DNA from 4 places in the Dorea sp. genome. Region 3 is predicted to be linked to each of the others. Evidence: predicted binding sites of a transcription regulator. Region 3 holds the regulator's gene; each other region holds the start of a gene.
What was found. The regulator Rex, encoded in region 3, represses fermentation and respiration genes when NADH is low (regulators of the CRP and FNR family bind a similar motif). The targets are predictions, from matches to a motif close to ATTGTTAANTANTTAACAAT.

Region 1 (5,292 bases), on a different contig from region 3:
ACTGCTTTTTACTTTTTTTCCATCCTGTCTGCAGATTTCGTATCCTTCTCCGCCCAGTGCTCTGCGGATTTTATTCTCTGTATCTACGGTTACTGCACCTTTATCGCCGGTTGCTTTTATCTGAAGTACAACGTCTCCCGGACCTTTCTTTGTGATCTCCAGATTCTGAAGTGTTCCGATATCTGTCTTCGTATTCACACAGATCAGCTTCGACAGGACATCCGCCGATATGTCAGCCTCCCACCTGTACCAGGGAATCTGCGCTTCATAATCTCCATCCTGGTCTTTCACTTCTACGGATTGCAGGTAAGCATTTTCCGGACTGTCTGCATCTCCCCAGGCCTCCATGGTCGTCGTCTTTCCACAGGATGTAGAATAATAATATGTCGTTACGATCTGTCCCTGATACTTTACCAGCTGCCCTTTTGTCTCCTGCACCGCCTCCGATGCCGATTCCTGAGATGCCGAATTATTATATACCTGAAAATCCGTACTGTCGTTGACATGTGCCTGATATTCCGGATATGCATAATCTTCCATCTGGCGTCTCGCATAGTTTCTCGCACAAACTGCCTGCGCTTTTAACGCTTCCTTCTGATACGCTGCCGGCATTTCACTTGGTACTACTTTACAGAGATAATCTTCCACCGGAAGCTCATTTACAATCACAACCCCTTCCGAAGTCCTGTATAATTCCAAAGCTCCTGCATAAGACGGCGTCCCATATCCTCTCTGCAGATTTTTAATCGTAATCTCTGCATTATTCCTGGCTTCAATCTTGATTGTACCATTCTGAAATCTTCCATCATCTGCCGCTATCCGGACTTCCTGATTACCGGGAATTTCTTCTGTCTGTTCCACCCCTGCACTATTTTCCGGTCCTTCCGGCGAAATACTGCGGATTACCAGTCCCTGATCTGAGGAAAGTACTGCTTCTTTATGTACGATTTCCTGATAACCGTCCGTCATGATCAACACGCGGATCTTATCAGAGTTTTCTATCGTCCCATCTGGTTCCGTCTGGTTTTCCCCGTCTGTATTTTGTGCGCTTTCATCCTTATTTTCTCCTATTTTAAATAATTCTTCCAGCCGGCTCTGTATGGAGATTCCTTCTTCTTTTTTATGAACATCAGAGACACTTTCTTCTATTCCGGTCTTTAGGCCTGCGATCATACATAGTAACAATAAAATCCATGTAATATATACACTATAATGTCTTTTCTTTTTCACATTTACCGCCTCTCCACAATCTTGCTTTCCTTTTTCGCACTTACTGTCTATCAACCCATTCACAGGTATTATTTGCAACATTGACCTCAACACGACCAGCCCACTCATCTACTCTCCTGGAAGTCATTTACAGATAATCAAACATCAGATAGCATTTCCTACATACTCCAATATCTCCAGAGCTTGCCGCCCAGATTGTCTTGTATACTTCGCACGTCGAAAAAAAGACAGCCGTACGAGACGACTGCCTTTTATCTTTTGTATATTCCCCAAAATGCCGGTTCCTGTATTCTGACTCCTAGCACCCAGCTAGGTGGGTATCCGCATCTGCTTTTCTGCCTTCCACTGCGAAATCGATGGCCTGACATATTACAGAGATGTAAGACTCCCGTTTAAAGTATTGTAGGTTCAAAACTACAAGAGTATCGAACATTCCAGGTTTCCACTGCACTTATTATAACCCATTTACATGGATTTTACAACCCTTTACAATTGTCTGATTTTAATCAGATTCATTAGCGCTTCTTATAACTGTGGTCCTGCTGAAACTAAAGCTTTACCAGCTTCATTTCCTTCGTATTTAGCAAAGTTCTTGATGAATCTTGCAGCAAGATCTTTTGCTTTTTCATCCCACTCAGCTGCATCAGCATATGTGTCACGAGGATCAAGGATTCCTGTGTCAACGCCAACGAGTTCTGTAGGTACTTCGAAGTTGAAATATGGGATTGTCTTTGTTTGAGCGTTCTTGATATCTCCGTTTAAGATAGCGTCGATGATTCCACGTGTATCTTTGATAGAGATACGTTTTCCTGTTCCGTTCCATCCTGTGTTAACCAGGTATGCTTTTGCTCCACTCTTCTCCATCTTCTTAACAAGCTCTTCTGCATATTTTGTAGGATGCAGTTCCAGGAATGCCTGTCCGAAGCAAGCTGAGAATGTTGGTGTAGGCTCTGTAATTCCACGCTCTGTACCAGCAAGTTTTGCTGTGAATCCTGACAGGAAGTAGTACTGTGTCTGCTCTGGTGTCAGTACAGATACTGGAGGAAGTACTCCGAATGCATCAGCTGACAGGAAGATTACATTCTTAGCTGCCGGTGCTGAAGATACTGGACGTACGATATTTTCAATATGATCGATTGGGTAAGATACACGTGTATTCTCTGTTACACTCTTATCTGCGAAATCAATCTTTCCGTTTTCATCAAGTGTTACGTTCTCAAGAAGAGCGTTACGTTTGATTGCGTTGTAGATATCTGGCTCAGATTCTTTGTCAAGGTTGATAACCTTAGCGTAGCATCCGCCTTCGAAGTTGAATACTCCGTTGTCATCCCATCCGTGCTCGTCATCACCGATCAGAAGACGCTTAGGATCTGTAGAAAGTGTTGTCTTTCCTGTTCCTGAAAGTCCGAAGAAGATTGCTGTGTTTTCTCCGTTAAGGTCTGTGTTAGCTGAGCAGTGCATAGAAGCCATTCCTTTAAGTGGAAGGAAGTAGTTCATCATAGAGAACATACCTTTCTTCATCTCTCCGCCGTACCATGTATTAACGATAACCTGCTCTTTGCTTGTGATGTTGAACATTACAGCTGTCTCTGAGTTCAGTCCTAATTCTTTGTAGTTTTCAACTTTTGCTTTAGAAGCATTGTATACGATGAAGTCTGGCTCAAAGTTCTCAAGCTCTTCTGCTGAAGGTTTGATAAACATGTTTGTTACGAAATGAGCCTGCCAAGCAACTTCTACGATGAAACGGATTGCCATACGTGTATCTTTGTTTGCTCCGCAGAATGCATCTACAACATAAAGTTTTTTGTTAGAAAGTTCTTTGAGCGCAAGGTCTTTTACTGCGTCCCAAGCTTCCTGTGTTGCAGGATGGTTATCATTCTTGTATTCATCAGATGTCCACCATACAGTATCTTTTGAATTCTCATCTACTACGATGAACTTATCTTTAGGAGAACGTCCAGTGTAGATACCAGTCATTACGTTAACTGCACCAAGTTCACTTTCCTGTCCTTTTTCAAAACCTTCGAGTTCTGGTTTTGTTTCTTCCTCAAATAATAATTCATAAGAAGGATTGTGTACGATTTCTGTCGTTCCTGAAATGCCATACTTGCTTAAATCGATTTTAGCCATCTTCATTTAACCTCTTTTCTTTTATTTGCTGCTGTATATTTATAAATTTTGTTTTTTCATATTCTCCCACAACAGCATTTGCTTTATTATTGCATTTTTCTACGCAAAAGTCAACACTTTAACAATCTTTTCACAATGCGTTTTTGCAAGTTTTATTCATAAATCTTTTATTTTCAATACTTTTTTCTCGTTATGAAGCAAAAAATGCAAGATTTGAAATCAAATCTTGCATTTAATACTTTTTATCAATTATGAATTTTCTTTATTTTTAATAGAAGTCTCTTCTATACTTCCAGAATCCCCTGTACCATTTCTTTCATCTTATCTGCATCACATTCCAGATCATGAAGGATATTGGCATTCAGAATATCCTTGATTGCCTGTGGCATCTCGCGTCCTGAAGTCTCTTCCAGTACGCTTAAAAGACTAAATTCATCCTGTTCCTCGTATTTTTTATCGATTGCACTCATAACGCTCTTTACGAATTTGTACGGGCTTGCTGTAGAGGCAATGACACATTTCTTTGTATCCCCGCTGTTCTTCTGATAACAGTCACATACATAAGAAGCTACACTTGTGTGTGTATCCATGACATATCCTGTCTTGTCATATACTTTTTTGATATTTTCCGCACACTCTTCTTCTGTTGCATATCCTGCGGCAAAATCATCCAGACGCGCTTTCATATCTTCTGTGATCGTGTATTTTCCAGCTGATTTCAGCGCTTCCATCATGTCTTTTGTCTTCTGGTCATCGTCTCCGCTGATTCTGTAGATCAGACGTTCCAGGTTGCTTGAGATCAGGATATCCATAGATGGTGATGTTGTCAGAATGAACTCTCTGTTCTTATCGTAATCTCCTGTCTGGAAGAAATCAAATAGTACTTTATTATCATTTGATGCACATACGAGCTTGTCGATCGGAACTCCCATCTGTTTTGCATAGTAAGCAGCCAGGATATTTCCAAAGTTTCCTGTCGGAACTACAACATTGATCTGCTCGCCATCTTCAATCTCTTCATTTTCCAGAAGTTTTGCATATGCATTTACATAATATACAACCTGTGGAACCAGACGTCCGATATTGATAGAGTTTGCTGATGAGAACTGATATCCGTTCTTTGCAAGCTGCTCTGCAAGTTCTTTGTCTTCGAACATTGCTTTTACACCACTCTGAGCGTTATCAAAGTTGCCATGGATTGCTACTACGTCTACGTTCTGTCCTTTCTGTGTTACCATCTGAAGTTCCTGTACTTTGCTGACTCCGTTCTTTGGATAGAATACAATGATTCTTGTTCCTTCTACGTCTGCAAATCCTGCAAGTGCAGCTTTTCCAGTATCTCCGGATGTGGCAGTCAGGATTACGATCTCATTTTTTACATTATTTTTCTTAGCTGAAGTTGTCATCAGATGTGGCAGAATCGATAATGCCATATCCTTAAATGCAATCGTTGCACCATGGAATAGTTCCATATAATATGTATCGTCTACTTTTACAAGTGGAGCAATCTCTTCTGTATCGAACTTACTGTCATATGCTTTGTTAATACAGTTTTTCAGCTCTTCTTCTGTAAAATCCGTCAGGAACTGCTTCATTACGAGATAAGCGATTTCCTGATATGTCTTTCCTTTCAGATCAGACATTGATACATCCAGTTTTGGAAGTTCGGATGGTACAAAAAGTCCTCCGTCCGGAGCCAGTCCTTTTAAGATTGCTTCAGATGCTGTTACTTTCAGATTCGAATTTCTTGTACTTTTGTAATATAAACCCATGCCAACTCTCTCCTTATATTGATTACTTTCTCTTGCTGTTTGTGTATTTTACCAATCCACCTGCTGTGATCAGTTTCTGCATGAATTCCGGGAATGGCTGTCCCTGGAACTCTGTTCCTTTTGTTCTGTCGTAGATCTTTCCGCTGTCAAAATCAATTTC
Region 2 (5,292 bases), on a different contig from region 3:
GATATTACAGCACGCCTTCGCAATGAAGAGGTTGGTAATATGGCATCTGTGACATCAGCAATTCCGGAAGTGAGAAAGAAACTTTTGGAATTACAGCAGAATCTGGCGAAGACACAGGATGTGATCATGGATGGAAGAGATATCGGAACATGTGTACTTCCGGATGCGGATGTAAAGATTTTTCTGACAGCCAGTGTTGAAACAAGAGCAAAAAGACGTTATCAGGAACTTCTGGAAAAAGGAGAACCGTGCAATCTGGAAGAGATTGCGCACGATATTGAAGAACGTGATAACAGAGATATGAACCGTGAGATCGCTCCGTTAAAGCAGGCAGATGATGCAGTGCTGGTCGACAGTTCGGATATGACGATCGAAGAGGTTGTTCAGACGATTGTAGATCTGTGCAGATAAGAATATGCCGGAAGGTCCGGGTAATGAGGAAAAATCTCCGGGATGATGCAGGAATTGCCGGGAAAATCACGGCAATAAAGATTGGTAACAGGAAGGAACAACATATATGAATGTAGAACTTGCGAAGACAGCGGGCTTTTGTTTTGGTGTGAAACGTGCCGTTGATACAGTGTATGAACAAGTGGAAAAGCACCAGAATGAGAAAATCTTCACTTACGGACCGATTATTCACAATGAAGAAGTGATTAAGGATCTGAGAAGCCATGGTGTGGAAGTGATTCAGGATGAAGAAGAACTCCGGACGGTGGATGCAGATGTAGTTGTAATCCGTTCCCATGGTGTGGCAAAATATATTTATGACATCATGGATGAAAGAGGAATCGCATGTGTAGATGCGACTTGTCCATTTGTAAAAAAGATTCACAAGATTGTGGCGGAAGAAAGCGAAAAAGGCTCTTATATTATAATTATTGGAAACAGCGAACATCCTGAGGTAGAGGGTATCAAGGGATGGGCAGGTGACCAGGTAAGTGTTATACAGACACCGGAAGATGCAGAACGGTTTGAACTGGTCCGAAAAGAGCAAAAAGTATGTATCGTGGCCCAGACGACATTTAACTACAATAAATTCAAAGAATTAGTTGAAATTATTTCAAAAAAGAGGTATGATATAGTTGTTTTAAATACGATTTGCAATGCGACAAAAGAAAGGCAGACAGAAGCCCGTCAAATTGCAGCGAGAGTAGATGCTATGGTTGTGATAGGTGATAAGCGTAGTTCGAATACTCAGAAGCTATTTGAAATCTGCAAAGAGGAATGTTTGAATACGTACTATATACAGACACTTGACGATTTGGATATTAATCAATTAAGGTCCGTGGAATCAGTAGGTATTACAGCAGGGGCATCCACGCCCAATAAAATAATTGAGGAGGTTCAAAATAATGTCAGAATTAACTTTTGAACAAATGTTGGAAGAGTCTTTTAAGACAATAAGAAATGGAGAGGTTGTAGATGGTACAGTCATCGACGTTAAACCTGATGAAATCATCTTGAATATAGGCTACAAAGCAGACGGTATCATTACAAGAAACGAATATACTAACGAGGCAAATGTTGATCTTACAACAGTTGTATCAGTTGGTGACACAATGAGCGCAAAAGTTCTTAAAGTAAACGACGGAGAAGGACAGGTTCTCCTGACATATAAGAGACTTGCAGCAGAAAAAGGAAACGAAAGATTAAAAGAAGCATTCGAGAATCACGAAGTGTTAAAGGCTCCTGTAACACAGATTCTTGGTGGTGGATTAAGCGTTGTTGTTGATGAAGCAAGAGTATTCATTCCAGCAAGCCTTGTTTCAGACACATATGAAAAAGACTTGAGCAAATATCAGGGACAGGAGATCGAGTTCGTGATCAGCGAGTTCAATCCTAGAAGAAACCGCGTGATCGGTGACAGAAGACAGCTTCTTGTTGCTGAGCGTGCTGAAAAACAGAAAGAATTATTCGAGAAGATCAGCGTAGGTGACAGAATGGAAGGAACTGTAAAGAATGTTACAGATTTCGGAGCATTCATCGACCTCGGTGGAGTAGATGGACTTCTTCACATCTCTGAGATGTCCTGGGGACGTGTTGAGAATCCTAAGAAAGTATTCCAGGTTGGCGATAAAGTAGAAGTTATGATCAAAGACATCCACGATACAAAGATCGCACTCAGCCTGAAATTCCCAGAGTCTAATCCATGGGCTAATGCAGCAGAGAATTATGCAGTTGGAACTGTTATCACAGGTAAAGTTGCAAGAATGACAGATTTTGGTGCATTCGTAGAGCTTGCTCCTGGAGTAGACGCATTACTTCATGTATCACAGATTTCAAGAGCTCATGTTGACAAACCATCTGATGTACTTTCAGTTGGACAGGAGATCACAGCTAAGATTGTAGATCTGAACGAAGCTGAGAAGAAGATCAGCCTGAGCATGAAAGCTTTAGAGCAGCCAGCAGAAGAAGCAGCTGAAGAGACAGATGCTGAATAATATTGAAGCAGAATAATATCAAGTAAGATATAAAAGAAGCAGAAAGGATAGAGGAAAACCTCTATCCTTTCTACGCCTACATCGTTGGTACAACGCACGATTGGTGTATATTTTAGTCAGAAAATTGAGTTTTTTGAAATTATATTTATGTTGTGCCGCGAATTTGAGAACCTGCCACCGGCAGGTTTTCTGCGTGTTGTAGGATATAGAGGAAAATTTATAATTATATGCATTGTTAAAAATGCAACAAGATGTTTCCGAAAATATACACGGAATTCGTCATTTTCTATAGAAAATTGCCTGTAATTCCTGTATATTATATAAAGAGTAAATAGGAAGGAAGGAAAAAAGGATGGCATTGTTAACATTTAAGGGTGGAATTCACCCGGATGACGGCAAGAGCCTGGCTAAAGATAAGGCAATTGTCGAAGTAAAACCTAAGGGCAATCTGGTATATCCGGTATCGCAGCATATCGGTGCTCCGGCGAATCCAGTAGTAGCCGTTGGCGATCATGTTTTAAAAGGCCAGATGATAGCAGAGGCGGGAGGATTTGTATCAGCCCCTATCTATGCATCCGTATCAGGAACTGTAAAAGCTATCGCACCACATCTGAATCCAACAGGAGGAAGAGTGAACAGCATCGTAATTGAAAACGATGGTGAGTACAAAGAAGTAGAATATCCAGCTGTAACTCCGCTGGAAGAGATGAGCAAAGAAGACATTCTGAATGCAATCGGAACCGCAGGAGTTGTTGGAATGGGAGGAGCAGGTTTCCCTACAAAAGTAAAACTGTCTCCAAAAGAGCCAGAAAAGATTGATTACATTATTGCAAACTGTGCAGAATGTGAACCATACATTACAGCTGACTACAGAACAATGATCGAGACACCTGAAAAGCTTGTCGGCGGTATGAAAATCATTCTCCGTCTGTTTGATAATGCAAAAGGTATCTTCGGAGTAGAAGATAACAAACCAGACTGTATTGAAAAGTTAAAAGAACTGACAAAAGATGAGCCACGTATCGAGGTTATGGCACTGAAGACAAAGTATCCTCAGGGTGGTGAGCGTCAGCTGATCTACGCAACCACAGGACGTGCAATTAATTCGACTATGCTTCCGGCAGATGCAGGATGTGTTGTTGACAACGTTGCAACTATGGTAAGTATTTATCAGGCTGTAGTAGAAGGAAAACCTTCTATGGAACGTGTCGTTACAGTAAGTGGAGACGCAGTTGCAGAACCAGGTAACTTCCGTGTGCCATTTGGTATCAACCAGCAGGAACTGGTAGAAGCAGCAGGCGGATTCAAGACAGAGCCTGAGAAATTGATCTCCGGTGGACCGATGATGGGATTCTCTATGTTCTCATTAGACGTACCTGTAACAAAGACTTCTTCATCTATCCTTGGATTTACAAAAGATGAAGTTGCTAAGATGGAGCCATCTGCATGTATCAACTGTGGACGTTGTGTAGAAGCCTGTCCAAGCCGCCTGATCCCATCAAGACTGGCGGATTATGCAGAACACCATGATGAAGAGAAATTTACAAAACATGAAGGAATGGAATGTATGGAATGTGGTTCCTGCAGTTTTGTATGTCCAGCTAAGCGTCCGCTGAAACAGGCAATCGGATCTATGAGAAAGATTGTAATGGCGAACCGTAGAAAGAAAAAATAATACGAGAAAGAAGAAGAGGTGAACAAAAGTGAGTGAGAACAGTTTGAAAATGTCATCTTCACCACATATTCGTTCCAAAGCGACTACCAGTAATATCATGATGCTGGTGGCCATCGCACTTTTGCCGGCATCTGCATTTGGTGTATGGAACTTTGGACTGCCAGCATTCGGAATGCTCGTTACAACAACAGTTGTAGCAGTATTGACAGAATACATATACGAGAAATTGATGCATAAGAAAATTACGATTAATGACTGGAGTGCAGCAGTAACAGGTCTGTTACTCGGACTGAATATGCCTCCTACAGCACCATGGTGGATGGGAGCTATCGGTAGTGTATTTGCAATCCTGATCGTAAAACAGTTATTTGGAGGTCTGGGACAGAACTTCATGAACCCGGCTCTTGGAGCAAGATGTTTCCTGTTACTTTCATTTACAAGCCAGATGACAAGCTTTGTATATGACGGTGTGACAGGTGCAACACCACTGGCTGAGTTAAAGGCTGGTAATGCAGTTAATACAATGGATATGCTGATCGGTAAAATTCCTGGAACAATCGGTGAGACTTCTGTGATCGCAATTGTGATCGGAGCAATCTTCCTGATCCTTATGGGAGTTATTGATCTTAGAATTCCTGGAACATATATCGTTACATTTGTAATCTTTGTCGGAATCTTCGGACATGTTGCAAATCCGGATGTTGGATTCTTTGACCCACAGTATATTACAGCACATCTTTGTGGTGGTGGACTGATGCTTGGTGCATGGTTCATGGCTACAGATTATGTAACATCTCCAATTACACCAAAGGGACAGTTTGTATATGGTATTATCCTTGGTGTGTTAACAGGTCTGTTCCGTCTGTTTGGCGGCTCAGCAGAAGGAGTTTCTTATGCGATCATCATCAGTAACCTTCTGGTGCCATTGATCGAGAGAGTTACTCTTCCAAAACCATTTGGTAAAGGAGGAGAAAAATAATGAATAAGATTGTTAAGAATACACTGATCCTTACATTGATCACTGTCATTGCCGGATTCTTACTTGGAGCTGTATATGAGATTACAAAAAGCCCGATTGCCCAAGCGCAGGAGACAGCTAAAAAAGAGGCATGGCAGGCAGTATTTTCTGACGTAGACCTAGATGACTTTACTCAGGAAGACGTAGATCAGAAA
Region 3 (5,292 bases):
ACAGAGACATTATTACAAGCACCTGAAAGGGGAAGAGACATCTACAAACTCTGTAGCAACGATCTTTGCATGGACTGGAGCACTCAGAAAACGTGGAGAGCTGGATGGAAATGAAGAATTAATGGCGTTTGCCGATAAGCTTGAAAAAGCAACGATTGATACGATCGAAGAAGGAAAGATGACAAAAGACCTGGCACTGATCACTACACTCGAAAATCCAACAGTACTTAACAGTGAGGGATTCATTAAAGCAATCGCAGAAAAACTGGAAACTCTTTAAAAATTAAAAAATAAGATATTTAGGCATACAAAAAAGGAGTATTGCTCGATAACTGAAAACAGTTATTTTGCAACACTCCCTTTTTGTTAAAAAGTGTGTAAGAGAACTTAAAGGTTACCGCCACAGCTATAAGAAACTACAACAGATAAAGGATTAGAAAAATTAAACTTCTTCTGCAAGTTCTTCCCATTTTTCGTATAATTCTTCCAGTTCTTCCGCAATGGCAGCTTTTTCTTTTGCAAGTTCCTGACATTTTACAGAATTGGTAAAGATTTCTTCCTGTACCATCAGAGAATCAATTTCTCCATCACGTTCTTCCAGTTCGCCAATACGTTCTTCTGTCTTTTTCAGTTCGTTTTGGCGTTTCCTGAGTTTTGCCTGGGCTTCTTTTTGTTCCTGCCAGCTGAGCTTGGATTCAGAGACAGATCTTTCAGAAGTACTGTCCGGATCCGGTGAAGCAGAAGTGCCGGCATAGGCTGTGGTAAGTTCTTCTTTTTTCTCCAGATAATAGTCATAATTGCCAATGTAGTTGACAAATGTATGATTGACAAGATCCAGAATACGGGTTGCAGTCTGGTTGATAAAATAACGGTCATGTGAAACGTAAAGTACTGTGCCGGTATAATCATTCAGCGCATTTTCCAGAATTTCTTTTGATGCAATATCCAGGTGGTTGGTCGGCTCATCGAGGATCAGGAAATTCGCCTCTGAAAGCATCAGCTTTGCAAGAGAAACACGTCCTCGTTCCCCACCGCTCAAAGAGCTGATCTGTTTGAATACATCGTCTCCTGTGAAAAGGAAGGCAGCAAGTACATTGCGGATCTCTGTATTGGTAAGTGCCGGGTAATCATCAGAGATTTCATCAAAAATGGTCTTTTCCATATGAAGTACATGATGTTCCTGGTCGTAGTAACCGATTTTTACATTGGAGCCAAGGGTGTAAGTTCCGGAGTCGGCTGCAATGACATGGTTCAATATTTTTAAGAGCGTGGTTTTACCGGTTCCGTTATCACCGATCACAGCCACATGCTCGCCACGTTTGATCTCCAGATTAATATCTGTAAATAATTCCTGCCCCGGAAATGATTTGCATAAGTGCTCGATGGTTAAGACGTCGTTACCGCTGACGCAGGAAGGTTCAAGTTTCAGATGGATGTCGGTATTGACTTCCACCGGTTTTTCGATGGTCTGCATCTTTTCAAGCATTTTTTCACGACTTTCTGCCCGCTTGATTGATTTTTCGCGGTTGAAAGAACGCAGCTTTTCGATGACAGCTTCCTGATGCTTGATTTCTTGCTGCTGATTCAGGTATTCTTTCAGACGGATATCACGGAGCTGCTGCTTCTTGGCAGCATAATCGCTGTAATTTCCCATGTAAGTACGAAGAGTGCCAAGCTCGATTTCCAGAACTTTTGTCACAACTTTGTTTAGAAAATAACGGTCATGTGAGACGATAAGTACGGCTCCCTGATAGTTTAAAAGATAGGTTTCCAGCCATGCGATGGAGTTCAGATCCAGGTGGTTGGTCGGCTCATCCAGAAGCAGAATATCCGGTTTCGTGAGCAGAAGTTTGCCAAGGGAAACACGGGTTTTCTGACCTCCGGAAAGAGTATCTACGGGTTTTGTAAAATCAGTTTCTGTAAAACCAAGCCCCTTTAAAACACCGGTGATCTCGCTTTCATATGCATAACCATTTTCGCGCTCGAAAGCCGCAGTAAGGCGGTTATAAGTTTCTAACCGGTCATTTAAGGCTTCGCCGGATAGGTGCTTTAATTCCATCTCGATCTCGCGGATACGCCGTTCCATCGCGATAATATCGGATTTTGCGGTCTTTACTTCTTCGTAAATGGTGTTCCCACTCTGCATTTCCTGATGCTGGGCCAGGTAGCCTAAGGTCTTCCCCTTTGTGAGGATGACATTCCCTCCGTCCGGTGCAAGTTCACCGACGATCATCTTAAGAAGGGTCGATTTTCCCGCTCCGTTCGGTCCGACGAGAGCGGCTTTTTCATGATCCTCTATATGAAAAGATCCATCATTCACAATGAGATGTTCCCCAAAGGATTTCTGGATCCCGTGACATGCTAATATCATAAATTTCCTCCTAAATATGGATACATTATTCTGTCTGTATTCCTAAAATGCATTTGCATATGCTACTTTATTATAACGGAAATTGTATAAAATTCAACAATAGTTTGACAATAATCTTTCAATTTTATATAATTATCCTAGACTAAGATTGGAAGGGTGAATATATTGGAAGAAAGAGAGATTTCTCGTGCTGTCATCAGAAGACTGCCGAGGTATTACAGATATTTGGGTGAACTGTTGGAAAATGGTGTAGAACGTATCTCTTCGAATGATCTGAGCAAGCGCATGAAAGTAACAGCATCTCAGATCCGTCAGGATCTTAATAACTTCGGAGGATTCGGACAACAGGGATATGGTTATAATGTAAAGTATTTATATACGGAGATTGGAAAGATATTAGGTTTGGAAGAAGATCATAATATTATTATTATCGGTGCCGGAAATCTTGGGCAGGCACTGGCAAATTATGCAGCTTTTGAAAACCGTGGTTTTATCCTGAGAGGGATTTTTGATGTCAATCCAAGACTTCAGGGCGTATCGATCCGTGGTGTGCCGATCCGTATGATGGATGATCTGAAGACATTTGTACAGAACAATGATATAGATATTGCTGTTCTTACAATTCCGAAGGAAAAAGCAATTGAAGTAGCAAACATGCTGGTGGAAAACGGTGTGCGGGCTATCTGGAATTTTGCACATACAGATCTGAACCTTCCAGATAATGTTGTGGTTGAAAATGTGCATTTATCAGAGAGTCTGATGCAGCTGTCTTATAACATCAGCCGCTACAAAGAAGATCATAAATAAAAACATAAAAATGACGTGTAAGAGTAATCTGTAAGGCGGATATACTTTTACACGTCCTTTTGTCAACTTGTGTTCTACAGAAGCCGCCAGTGGCGGCTTCTGTAGATTACCAAAGTACCTTTATCAAAATTATCAGGATTCAGGTTGCGTAAATATGTCAGTTGGGAGATGATGATATGCAGTATTTGGTAAATGCAGCGCAGATGAAATCTGCAGATCAATATACCATTCAGAAGTTAGGTGTTCCGTCACTGGAATTAATGGAACGTGCCGCAGACGGATGTATACAGATAATGGAACAGGAAAAAATGGATTTTTCGGATGTCTGTGTCGTATGTGGAACGGGAAACAACGGAGGGGACGGATTCGCAATTGCGAGAATGTTATTAGAAAAAGATTATAAAGTACAGGCATTTCTGGTAGGAGATGCGGAGCATTGCACGAAAGAAACGAAAGAACAGATCAGGAAACTGGAGGCATGCGGCGGAAAAGTCAGATACTGTATACCGGAAGACGGACATTACAGTCTGGTGATTGATGCGGTATTCGGTGTCGGTCTCAGCCGTGATGTGGACGGAATTTACAGACAGGTAATAGAATGGATGAATGCACAGGATGCAGTAAGGTTTGCAGTAGATATCCCTTCCGGATTATCTGCAACAACAGGATGTGTGCTTGGATGTGCATTTGAGGCGGATTATACGGTCACATTTCAGTTCAAAAAGCTTGGACTGGAACTGGCACAGGGAAGAAAATATGCCGGAAAAACGGTTGTCTGGGATATCGGGATCTCTGCGCAGCCGCTGATGGATGATACGGATATAGTAAAAAGTGATGAAAAAGAAGATTACAGAAAGCTCCTTCCAAAAAGAGAAGAAGATTCTAACAAAGGAAGTTATGGAAAACTACTGATAATTGCAGGAAGTAAGGGCATGGCAGGAGCCGCATATCTGAATGCGCATGCTGCATATATGGCAGGAGCCGGACTTGTGAGAATATATACTGCAAAAGACAACAGGGCGATTCTTCAGACACTTCTTCCGGAAGCAATCATTACGACATATGAAGATTTTGAACAGGTAGAAGTAATCCGGTTACTGGAGTGGGCAGATGCAGTCTGTGTCGGATCAGGACTTGGACAAAGTAAAACGGCAGAAAGAATATTAAAAACAGTGATTGATTATGTAAGAGTTCCATGTCTGATTGATGCAGATGGGCTGAATCTTCTGGCAGATAATAAGAATTATTTAAGACATATAGAAGGAAGAAGATTTGTGATCACACCACATATGAAGGAAATGTCAAGAGTAACAGGAGATTCTGTAGAAAATCTGAAAAAAGACAGAGTGGAGTTCTTAAAACAATTTGCGGAGACACTTCGTATTGTATGTGTGTTAAAAGATTCCAGAACGCTGATCGCAGGAGAAGAAAGAGGAATCCGGTTAAATCAGACAGGTAACTGTGCTATGGCAAAAGCAGGATCCGGTGATGTGCTTGCAGGTATCATTGCGGGATTTATGGCACAGGGAAAAGAGCTGGAAGAAGCAGCTTCTCTTGGTACTTATGTACATGGATTGTCCGGTGACCTTGCAAAAATTGAAAAAGGCGTATATAGTGTAATGGCGAGAGATCTGATAGAATATATCAGTAAAGCATTAATGGAACTGGAGGAATAATAACAGTGAAACAATATACAAGAGTTTTAGCCAGAGTCGATTTGGATGCGGTTGAATATAATATAGAGATGATGAAGAAGAATATCGAGGAAGGTACCCAGATCATGGCCGTTATTAAGATGGATGGTTATGGACACGGTGCTGTACAGATCGCAAGACTTCTGGAAGCAAAAGATTATATCTGGGGTTATGCGGTTGCGACACTGGATGAGGCTATTTTGTTAAAAGATGCGTGCCTGAAAAAGCCGGTACTGGTGCTGGGGTGCATTTTCCCGGATCAGTGGGAAGTTATGTTGCGTAATGAAGTCCGTATGACACTTTACAGCTATGAGATGGCAAAAGAAGTATCAGAACTTGCGGCAGCGATGGATTGTAAAGTCTATGCACATATCAAACTGGATACGGGAATGTCAAGACTTGGATTTCAGATTACAAAAG
Region 4 (5,292 bases), on a different contig from region 3:
CACATGGCATCACAGATACTGTATAGATTTTTTCCGGTGATACTCCCAACTTCTCTGCAAAGTAGGTTTTCATCACTGCTCCGAACATCTGCTGCGGTGATTTTGCTGTAGAAAGTTGTCTCACCAGATGTGGATACTGTGATTTGATAAATCTAAGCCATCCCGGACAACACGAAGTAAACATTGGACGCTCTTTTAATTCCCCTGCAGTAAATCTGTGCAAAAATTCCGTTCCTTCTTCCATGATTGTCAGATCGGCTGAAAATGTTGTGTCGAATGTATAATCGACTCCCATTCTCTTCAAAGCATCAAGGATCTTTCCGACGGTTGCTTCTTCATCAGAAAGTCCGAATTCTTCACCCCATGCTGCTCTTACAGCCGGAGCAACCTGTGCAACTACGATCTTTTCCGGATCTGCAATTGCATCCCATACATCTTCTGTATCATCTCTTACTCTTAAAGCACCTACCGGGCAATGTGTAATACATTGTCCACATAATGTACATGCTGCTTCTTCAATTGTTCTGTGTCCAGCCACATTGATCGTTGTTCTTGATCCAGTTCCCTCTACATCCCATATGCCGAGTCCCTGTACTTTGTCACATACCTGGACACAACGCATACATTTGATACATTTGGACGAATCTCTGATCAGCGGGAATTCTTTGTTCCATGGCTGTCTTTCTATCTCCATCTTAAATGGAATCTCTATAATATTCAGATCATTTGCTACCTTCTGCAGACTACAATTACCACTTCTTGAGCAGGTTACGCATTCGCAGTCGTGCTGTGAAAGTATCAGTTCTACTGTTGTTCTTCTGTGTTTTCTTACTTTTGGGCTGTTCGTATGGATAACCATACCTTCTTTTGCCACATTGTTGCAGGATGTGATAAGTTTATCTTTTCCTTCCAGTTCTACCACACAGACACGACAGGCTGCTATCTCATTGATTCCCTTCAGATAACATAACTTTGGAATCGGTATCCCGTTCTGGGCTGCAGCTTCCATGATTGTGGTATTCTCTTCTACCGATATCTGCTTTCCGTCTATTGTAAGATTTACCATAATGTCTCTCTGCCTCCCTTAAATATACCGTATCCGAAATGATCGCAGCGCAGACATCTGCTTGCTTCCTGCTTTGCTTCTTTTTCTGTCATACAGTTTTCTACTGCTTCAAAATCACATACTCGTTCGCATGCTTCTCTTTCTGTCAGATTCACTCTGCCGCAAGGTGTACGGTCATCCAGATGTGCTTCCGGAATCTCTACATCACAGGAAATTTCATGATGATATCCAAGATATTCATCAATGTTCGCTGCTACAACCTTAGCTGCTGCAATTGCTTTGATTACCGATGCCGGTCCACTTGCACAGTCTCCTCCTGCAAATACACCAGGTAAATTCTCGAACGCACCTGTACTCTTTGTGACGATCTTTCCACGTTCTACCGGAATACCTGCCTGTTCAAAGTGATGTGTCTCAATATTCTGACCGATTGCAACGATCAGTACATCACATGGTATATAAATATCTTCTTCTCCCGTTGGTTTGATACTTGCTCTTCCATCACGGATAGAACTTACCATCTGTGGAGTCACATAGATTCCTTTTACATGATGGTTCTCATCTACATCAATGGATGCCGGTGCTTTTAAAGTCTGTAATTCGATACCTTCTGCTACCGCACCTTCGATTTCTCCCGGAAGTGCTGTCATATCCGCTACACGACGTCTGTAAACGATGCTTACTTTCTTAGCACCAAGACGTTTTGCCGTACGTACCGCATCCATCGATACGTTACCACCACCGATAACAGCAACTTCTTTTCCTGTCAGATCCATGATCTGGTTCTTTCCTACATTTCTAAGGAACTGAACAGCTGACAGAATACCGTCTGCATCTTCATTCTCCAGACCTAATTTTTTATCTGTGCTGGCACCGATTGTAATCAGTACTACATCATACTGCTGTCTTAATTCCTGAATCGTGATATCCTGACCGATCTTAAGTCCATTTTTCACCTGGACTCCTGTTTTCAGGATTGCACGGATATCATCATCCAGACGTTCCTTTGGAAGACGGTAGTTCGGAATTCCATAACGAAGCATTCCTCCAAGTTCCGGAAGCATCTCATATACGGTTGTCTGATGTCCCATCAACTGCAGATAATATGCTGCACTGAGTCCTCCAGGTCCACCTCCAAGAATGGCAATCTTTTTACCTGTGCTTGGTGCACACTGAGGTGGATCTACTTCACCGGCAAAATCTGCTGCTACACGTTTTAATCCTCTGATATTGATAGAATCATCTACCATATTTCTACGGCATCTTGCCTCACATGGATGTTCACAGATGAATCCACATGTTGTCGGGAATGGATTATCTTTTCTAAGCAGACGTATTGCATCTGCATATCTTCCTTCTCCTACCAGTGCTACATATCCCGGAATATCTACATGTGCCGGACATAATGATACACAAGGTACCGGCTGATTATATGTACAGGTACATCTTCCGTTCTGAATATGTTCAACGTAGTCATCGCGGTAACCGATCAGTCCCTTATATACCATATTTGCAGCTTCGTATCCGATTGCACAATCTGCCGATTCCATAATCGAAAGGGCTGTCTGCTCCATAATATCCAGTGTCTGCATGGTTGCTTTTCCATCCAGTACTTCACGGATAAAATTATTCAGCTGTCCAAGTCCGATACGGCATGGAACACATTTTCCACATGTCTGCGCATGACAAAGCTCCAGAAAAGCTCTCGCCATATCTACCGGACATAATCCCGGTGGACTTGATTCTATTCTTCTTTCCAGATCCTTATAAAGACCTTCCATTACGATCTTTGCTCTTTTTGGAGAGGCTATCTCAAGTCTGCTCATTCTTTATTCCTACCTTCCACTTTACAATTTTTCAACTTTTAATTCAAAAATTTTCAATTATCAGATTTTTGCATTATTCGACATCAAGTGTGTTAACGATATTATATCATTTATTTGAGAATTTGTAATCATTTTTAATAATAGTAGTTAATTTAACGCTATAGTCAGAATTTTAACAAACAAAAAAAAACTATTGCACTAATAATTCAGTACAATAGTCTTTTATTATATCGCTTTAAATTGACATCTAACTATACAAGTTCGATCAGAACTTCCATAGCTGCGTCACCTTTACGCTGACCGATCTTAACGATTCTTGTGTATCCACCGTTACGATCTGCATACTTAGGAGCGATCTCATCAAATAATTTAGCTACGAGATCAACTTCTTTTGTATTTTTCTTCTTTCCAGCCTGTGCAGTTGGAACTTCCTTTACAGGATAAAGAACCTTCAGCATCTGACGACGAGCATGCAGTCTGCTTGGCATATCCTTTTTGATTGTTTTATCAACTTCGTCATATACAGTAACTTTCTTACCATCTACAACTTCTTTTACTCTCTTGCCATCTTTATCTTTGCGGGCAACTTTAGCTTTTACAGTAACTTCTTCGAAGTTATCTTTTTCTTTAACAGCTAATGCAATAAGACCCTCAGCGATCTTGCGGATCTCTTTAGCCTTAGCTTCTGTTGTAACGATCTTTCCGTTGTTCAGAAGTGCTGTTACCTGGTTTCTTAATAATGCTTTTCTCTGGCTTGATGTTCTGCCAAGTTTTCTATATTTTGCCATTTTAAATTTCCTCCATTATAACACTTGGTTATGCTTCTTCGGGCTTACTAGCCAAATGCTCTGCCATGCACTTTCGGGCTTACTGACAGATTATTCTTCACCTTTACTCAGGCTTAAGCCTAACTCATCTAATTTTGCAAGTACTTCTTCCAGAGACTTACGTCCAAGGTTACGTACTTTCATCATATCTTCCGGTGTTCTATTTGTCAGTTCTTCTACTGTATTGATACCAGCTCTCTTCAGGCAGTTGTATGAACGAACAGAAAGTTCTAATTCATCAATGCTCATCTCGAGAACTTTTTCTTTCTCGTCATCTTCTTTTTCAATCATAACTTCTGCAGCCTGTGCTACTTCTGACAGATCGATAAAGAGCTTCAGATGCTCGCTAAGTACCTTTGCAGCCAAACTTACAGCTTCATCCGGAAGCAGTGTGCCGTTTGTATATACATCCAATGTAAGTTTATCAAAGTCTGTAATCTGTCCGACACGGGTATTCTCTACTGTAAGGTTCACTCGTTCCACTGGAGTGTAGATAGAATCAATTGGAATCACTGCGATTGGCAGTTCGTCATTCTTATTCTTATCAGCACTCACGTAGCCTCTTCCATTTGTAATGGTAAGTTCCATATACAATTTGCTGTCTGCACCGCCATTTAATGTAGCGATTACAGTTTCCGGATTCATGATTTCAATATCCTGATCCACCTGAATATCAGCTGCTGTTACAACTCCTTCGCCTTCAAACTCGATATAAGCTGTTTTAGGCTCATCAGATTCAGATGTGTTCTTGATTGCCAGAGATTTCAGGTTCATGATAATCTCAGTGACATCTTCCTTAACACCCGGAATAGAACTGAACTCATGAAGTACACCATCAATCTTAACCTGGCTGATTGCTGAACCAGGTAAAGATGAAAGCATAATTCTTCTAAGAGAATTACCTAAAGTTGTACCATAACCTCTTTCCAGAGGCTCTACAACGAATCTACCATATTTCTTATCATCTGAAATATCAGTTATTTCAATATTGGGTTTATTAAATTCAAACACTAAGTCCACCTCCTGTGGGTTACGGTTTATTATTTAGAATATAACTCGACGATTAACATCTCATCTACAGGAACATCGATTGCTTCACGTTTTGGAAGTTCTTTAACTGTTCCTTTCAGGTTTTCCAGATCAGCTTCTAACCATTCTGGAACAAGACGTCCGCCTGTAACCTCAACGATCTCTTTGTATCTTGGAGAGCTCTTCTTAGCTTCTTTGATTTCTACAACATCTCCAGCCTTTACAAGGTATGAAGGGATGTTGATCTGTTTTCCGTTTACAAGTACATGCTTGTGGTCAACGATCTGTCTTGCTTCACGTCTTGTTCTAGCAAGTCCAAGACGGAATACAACGTTGTCAAGTCTTGACTCTAAGAGTACCATCAGGTTTTCACCTGTCATACCATTCATCTTAGATGCTTTCTTGAAGTAGTTCACGAAAGGTTTCTCTAATACACCGTAGATGAATTTAGCTTTCTGTTTCTCACGTAACTGGAGACCATACTCGCTCATTTTTCTATTCGCTCTTTTTAACTGTCTGTTAGACTTTTTATCAATTCCTAAAT

Region 1: a site for Rex is predicted at 3,467-3,486, ahead of pckA (phosphoenolpyruvate carboxykinase (ATP)). Genes of this name have one in related genera too.
Region 2: a site for Rex is predicted at 2,676-2,695, ahead of rsxC (electron transport complex subunit RsxC). Genes of this name have one in related genera too.
Region 4: a site for Rex is predicted at 3,053-3,072, ahead of ACWJAF_RS10245 (NAD(P)-binding protein). Genes of this name have one in related genera too.

The regions. Positions count from the first base shown of each region.
Region 1 is NZ_CDRRQK010000014.1:41,293-46,584, reverse strand. Features, by position in the region: gene ACWJAF_RS07955 (SpoIID/LytB domain-containing protein) at 1-1,230, opposite strand, end outside; RNA gene ssrS (6S RNA) at 1,493-1,674, opposite strand; gene pckA (phosphoenolpyruvate carboxykinase (ATP)) at 1,756-3,360, opposite strand; gene thrC (threonine synthase) at 3,645-5,132, opposite strand; gene ACWJAF_RS07935 (3-isopropylmalate dehydratase small subunit) at 5,155-5,292, opposite strand, start outside.
Region 2 is NZ_CDRRQK010000003.1:41,503-46,794, forward strand. Features, by position in the region: gene cmk ((d)CMP kinase) at 1-411, shown strand, start outside; gene ispH (4-hydroxy-3-methylbut-2-enyl diphosphate reductase) at 518-1,375, shown strand; gene rpsA (30S ribosomal protein S1) at 1,356-2,444, shown strand; gene rsxC (electron transport complex subunit RsxC) at 2,797-4,119, shown strand; gene ACWJAF_RS02150 (RnfABCDGE type electron transport complex subunit D) at 4,169-5,098, shown strand; gene ACWJAF_RS02155 (RnfABCDGE type electron transport complex subunit G) at 5,098-5,292, shown strand, end outside.
Region 3 is NZ_CDRRQK010000002.1:14,774-20,065, reverse strand. Features, by position in the region: gene ACWJAF_RS01100 (NADP-dependent isocitrate dehydrogenase) at 1-280, shown strand, start outside; gene ACWJAF_RS01095 (ABC-F family ATP-binding cassette domain-containing protein) at 443-2,371, opposite strand; gene ACWJAF_RS01090 (redox-sensing transcriptional repressor Rex) at 2,537-3,178, shown strand; gene ACWJAF_RS01085 (NAD(P)H-hydrate dehydratase) at 3,355-4,854, shown strand; gene alr (alanine racemase) at 4,860-5,292, shown strand, end outside.
Region 4 is NZ_CDRRQK010000021.1:43,952-49,243, forward strand. Features, by position in the region: gene ACWJAF_RS10240 ([FeFe] hydrogenase, group A) at 1-1,066, opposite strand, end outside; gene ACWJAF_RS10245 (NAD(P)-binding protein) at 1,060-2,892, opposite strand; gene ACWJAF_RS10250 (bL17 family ribosomal protein) at 3,144-3,680, opposite strand; gene ACWJAF_RS10255 (DNA-directed RNA polymerase subunit alpha) at 3,771-4,730, opposite strand; gene rpsD (30S ribosomal protein S4) at 4,760-5,292, opposite strand, start outside.